DNA from 2 places in the Bradyrhizobium sp. CB2312 genome. Region 2 is predicted to be linked to the other one. Evidence: riboswitches for the same ligand, from Rfam matches in the RefSeq annotation. Region 2 holds a riboswitch; the other holds the start of a gene.
The links. Region 2 has a riboswitch for ZMP and ZTP ahead of folB (dihydroneopterin aldolase). Riboswitches for the same ligand answer to the same signal wherever they lie in the genome.

Region 1: another riboswitch for ZMP and ZTP. It lies ahead of purH (bifunctional phosphoribosylaminoimidazolecarboxamide formyltransferase/IMP cyclohydrolase); the one in region 2 lies ahead of folB (dihydroneopterin aldolase).

Annotation. Positions count from the first base shown of each region.
Region 1 is NZ_CP121668.1:266,924-269,315, forward strand. It holds gene purH (bifunctional phosphoribosylaminoimidazolecarboxamide formyltransferase/IMP cyclohydrolase) at 1-981, opposite strand, end outside; ZMP/ZTP riboswitch at 1,006-1,087, opposite strand; gene QA642_RS01290 (heparinase II/III family protein) at 1,249-2,392, opposite strand, start outside.
Region 2 is NZ_CP121668.1:6,153,839-6,156,230, forward strand. It holds gene QA642_RS30235 (autotransporter domain-containing protein) at 1-82, shown strand, start outside; gene QA642_RS30240 (GNAT family N-acetyltransferase) at 216-731, opposite strand; gene folB (dihydroneopterin aldolase) at 788-1,189, opposite strand; ZMP/ZTP riboswitch at 1,228-1,307, opposite strand; gene QA642_RS30250 (polyamine ABC transporter substrate-binding protein) at 1,611-2,392, opposite strand, start outside.

The DNA of each region.
Region 1 (2,392 bases), 3.9 Mb from region 2:
CTCACGCGCGGTGTCGGCGTCGAGCGGACGGTTCATCGCGATGATGCCGCCGAACGCCGAGGTGGAATCGCAGGCCAGCGCCCTGCGATAGGCCTCGACGAGATTCGCGCCTTCGGCGACGCCGCAAGGATTGGCGTGCTTGACGATGACGCAGGCCGCGGTGCGCTTGGCGTCGAACTCGCCGATGCATTCATAAGCCGCATCGGTGTCGTTGATGTTGTTGTAGGAGAGCTCCTTGCCCTGCAGCTGCCGCGCGGTCGACACGCCCGGGCGCTTGTCCGGCGTGGCATAGAACGCGGCGGTCTGGTGCGGGTTCTCGCCATAGCGCAGCGACTGGATCAGTCTGCCGCCGAAGGCGCGGAAGTCGGGTGCGTCGATCTCGAGCTGGCGGTTGAACCAGTTCGAGATCGCAGCGTCATAGGCCGCGGTGCGCGCATAGGCCTTTGCGGCCAGCCGCCGGCGCAGCTTCAGCGTGGTCGCGCCCTTGTTGGCGGCGAGCTCGTCGAGCACAGCCTTGTAGTCGTCGGCCTCGACCACGACGGCGACGTCGTCATGGTTCTTGGCCGCGGCGCGGATCATCGCGGGGCCGCCGATGTCGATGTTCTCGATGCAATCCTCGAAGCCCGCACCCTTCTCGACGGTGGCCTCGAACGGATAGAGATTGACGACGAGCAGGTCGATCGGCGCGATGCCATGCGCCTTCATCGCCTCCGCATGCTCCTTGTTGTCGCGGATCGCGAGCAGGCCGCCATGCACCTTCGGATGCAGCGTCTTGACGCGGCCGTCCATCATCTCGGGGAAGCCGGTGAGGTCGGCGACGTCCTTCACCTTGAGGCCGGCCGCGGCGATCGCTTTCGCAGTGCCGCCGGTCGAGACCAGCTCGACATCGTGCGCGGCAAGCGCTTTGGCGAACTCGATCAGGCCGGTCTTGTCGGAAACGGAGAGAAGGGCGCGGGTGACGCGGCGGGGATGGTCAGTCATGAGCAAGATCCTCTGTTCAGGGAGTGTCTATGCCCAGGCGCGCGGCAGATATGTGTCGCGCTTCCCGATGGTGCTCCATCCAAGGTCGCCAGTCGCGCGAGCGAGGGCTCGATAGCAGCTTTTGGCGCGTGTCTCAACGGGTAGAGCCATTTCCGTTCCGATGGAATCGGAACGGGGCTCTACGTTCTTGTTTTGACGCGTTTTCTTTACGCGAACCGGTATCCACTTCGCTCGAAAACGCTTTGGATAGGACCGGATCGCGCCGGTTTACAGCGGAAGTTCCGGCTCCCGGCGAGCGTTGCGGCGGGCATTGGTGACCGTCGGCGAGGCGGTGGAGCGGACAAAGCTCCAACGGATCGAGGGCGCTTGCCGCGCGTCCTGGCGGATCACGATCTGGGCGGTGCGGCGGGGGCCGTCATTGCCGGCCAGGAACACGCTGTCTTCGAGATCGACCTTGTCGTCCAATGCCTCAAAGGTCCAGACGTCGCGGTTCGGCAGCACCAGCATGACGCCGCGCGCATCCGATAGCCGGCTCGCCTTGACGGCCGGATGCAGATGGAAGCGCAGCGCGAAATCGGCGTCCGCGCCCTTGAAGCGCCCGCCCTGCGGCGGCGACAGCGTGTCCTCGCCGTCGATGCGCGCGCCGTCATTGGCGATCATCAGCACGCGGCGATGGATCGCGCCGAATTTAGAGAGATAGCCGTCATGCGAGGTCGTCAGCAGCGTGCCGTTCTGCACCACCTCGCGATAGCTCTCGACCTCGACCGGCCCGCTGGTGACGGGCGAGCCGTGCAGCAGCCGCTTCATCGCCGACATCTCGACGAACTGGCATGAGGACGTGTCGTGATAGGTCAGCGTCGAATGCGCCGCGGTGCCGCGCGCGAACGGTCGCCAATTGTCACGGCCCGTAGTCGGCATGCCGCAATTGGTGACGATGCGGCTGATGCCGGAGGACAATTCGAACGACAGGCAGCCGGCGTGGGCGTCGTGGCTGACGCCGGCCGGCGGCGGCGGGCCGGTGTCGATGATCACAGTGGTCTGGCCGGCATCGAGGCGCTGGAAGCCGGTGTGCGGCATGTTCGCCATCGGCGCGCCGTGGGTGTCGTCATAGGCGAGCAGTGTCGCGAGCAGGTCCGAGGGCGTCGCGCTCATGCCGTTGAACAGCGCGAAATTGCCGTCGCCGTGGCGGAAGAAGCGCAGCATCGGCATCATGCGGTCGATCGCATTGAGCAGCGCCGGCGGCGGCGCAATGTTGCGCGCGGCGAAAGTCTGCCGCAGCGGCAACAGGTCGATCAAGAGCTCGATCAGCGCGCCCGGGTTGCGCGAGATGTGTCCGCCATCGGGCAGGATCTGCCGCTGCAACTCGTCCGAGAGTTTTTTCGAGACGCTGCGGATGTGACGCGCCTGATTG
Region 2 (2,392 bases):
GCTCGCAGGCACCGTCGAGGGTGAGTTCTCCCAGAGCACGCAGACCTACACGGGCAAGGGCACGGTGCGTTATGAATGGTAGGCGGGCATTTTTCGGAGCCTCTGACAGTTGGGACTCTCGGAAAGGTCCGGCAGCGTCGGTGTGTCGGGATCGTGGTTGGGATCGTACCTGACTTGCCAGAAGCGCTCGGGTATCTTGTCTGCTGCGATGCTCTTCATCTTCCACCGATCCGGAGAGCGTAATAGCGTGAGTGGGCCTCGCCGCCCGGGTCCCATGAGGCCGTGAGCTGGAAGCCCATCCTTTCGTAAAGCCGATGCGAGGCCGTCAGCGCGTTGTTGCTGGACAAGCGTATACGATCGTATCCCGCATTCCCGGCAAAGCTGATGAGGCCATCGGCGATCGTCCGCGCGATGCCGCGGCCTCGGTAGATTGGGGCGACAAACATGCGAACCATTTCGCACTCCCGATCGTTGAAACCCTTGATTGCGCCGGTGCCGATGATTGCGCCTTCGGCAATCGCGCACAAAAAGAGAGCTCGATCGGCGTAGACCGTGTCCGCGTTGTCGACGTCCGACAGGCGCGAATAAATGAAGTCCCGGACGAAGGCGTCCGGGTGTTCGTGAAAATGCTCGCGCCAGACGGATTCGATGAGCCGCCGGACCGCTAGCGCGTCACCAGGCCGGAACGGCCGAATTGTCCAATTTGGCTCCATATGTGTTGGCGCCGCCATGCGCATCCCTCCCGAGATCATGAGCCCAGAAGTCATTTCCAAGACATTGGAGGGTGTCAGGCGCCGGCGATCTCGCCCTGGCATAATGCGAGGTCGGCGCGTCGAAGGCTGACCTGGACGCCGACCTGGTCTATCGCATGAGCAATCGGCGGACTGGATTTCGCAACGGCGACTGTCACGCTATCCATCCTGATGAAGCGCCGCAGCAGACCTGCAGCGATCGTCTCGCCCAGAGCCTCCAGAGTCTGGAACTTGCCTGACCCAGCAATTTGCACGGCTTCATCAACGACGGCGTCGTATCTCACTGAAGAATCCAGATCGTCACTGAGGTGCGTCCGGACCTCTTGCAGATCGGCGGAAATATCGAAACTGAATTTCTGTCCGAGCGTTCGCTCTTCCTCGAACAGGCCGTGATAGCCGTAAGTCTGAAGTCCGGTGATTTTGATCGACGTCAGCATGGGCAGCTCCGGATGAAGCATTTTGATTCGGGGTTTCCCCAAATCGCCCAGGCGAGCGGCAATTGCCCCGCGCTTCCCGATGGTGCTCCATCCGACGTCGCCAGTCACGCGAGGTCTAAACGATATCAGCTTTCCGCAATGCCCACAATGAACATCGTTCCTGCTCGGGAGGCGGCAGGATACTCTTCTGCTCCTGTTTTGCCCGACGAGTCAAACGACCGGAGCCTGATGACGTCAGGCGCGCCCAGCGGTTGATTTCTCGCCGCTCGGGAGCTGCCTCACGTCCTTGCGCCCGCGCATCGATTAGACCAGATCGCACCGCAACTTAAGCACTGCCACCGCCGGCAACGCCGCCGGTCGCAGTTCTACTGTGCATGGGGTTGTTTTGCAGGATTTGGTTTTGAGAGTGATCCCGGAGCGCCTACCGCCCCGTCTTCACCTTGGTCCAGAGCCGGTTGATGATGCGCTGGGTGGCCGGCTCGCGCGCCGTGATGACGAACAGTTTTGCAAGCGTCGCCTCGTCCGGATAGATGTTCTTGTCGTTCAGGATCTTTGGATCGACCAGCTTCTGGCTGGCGAGGTTGCCGCTCGCGTAGGACAGGAAGTCCGAGTTCTTGGCGGCGACATCCGGGCGGTAGAGATAGTTGATCAGCTCGTAGGCCTCCTTGACGTTCTTGGCATCCGCGGGAATCGCGAGATTGTCGAAGAACATCTGCGCGCCCTCCTTCGGAATGGTGTAGCCGATCTCGATGCCGCTCTTGGCCTCCGCCGCGCGGGCGCGGGCCTGCATGATGTCGCCGGACCAGCCGACCACGAAGCAGATCTCGCCGGTGGCAAGCGCGCTCAAATATTCCGACGAGTGAAACTTGCGCACCGACGGGCGGACCTTGGCGACGACGTCTGCGGCCTTCTCGAGGTCGGCCTGCTTGGTCGAGTTCGGATCGAGCCCGAGATAGTTCAGCGCCGCCGGAAAGATGTCGTCGGCGGAGTCCAGCATGTGCACGCCGCAGTCTTTGAATTTCGCGAGGTTCTCCGGCTTGAAGACGATGTCCCAGCTGTCGATCTTCGCGTCGGGGCCGAGGATCTGCTTCACCTTGGCGACGTTGTAGCCGATGCCCGTCGTACCCCACATATAGTTCGCAGCGAAGTCGTTGCCGGGATCGTAGGTCGCAAGATGCCTGGTCACCATCGGCCAGGCGTTGG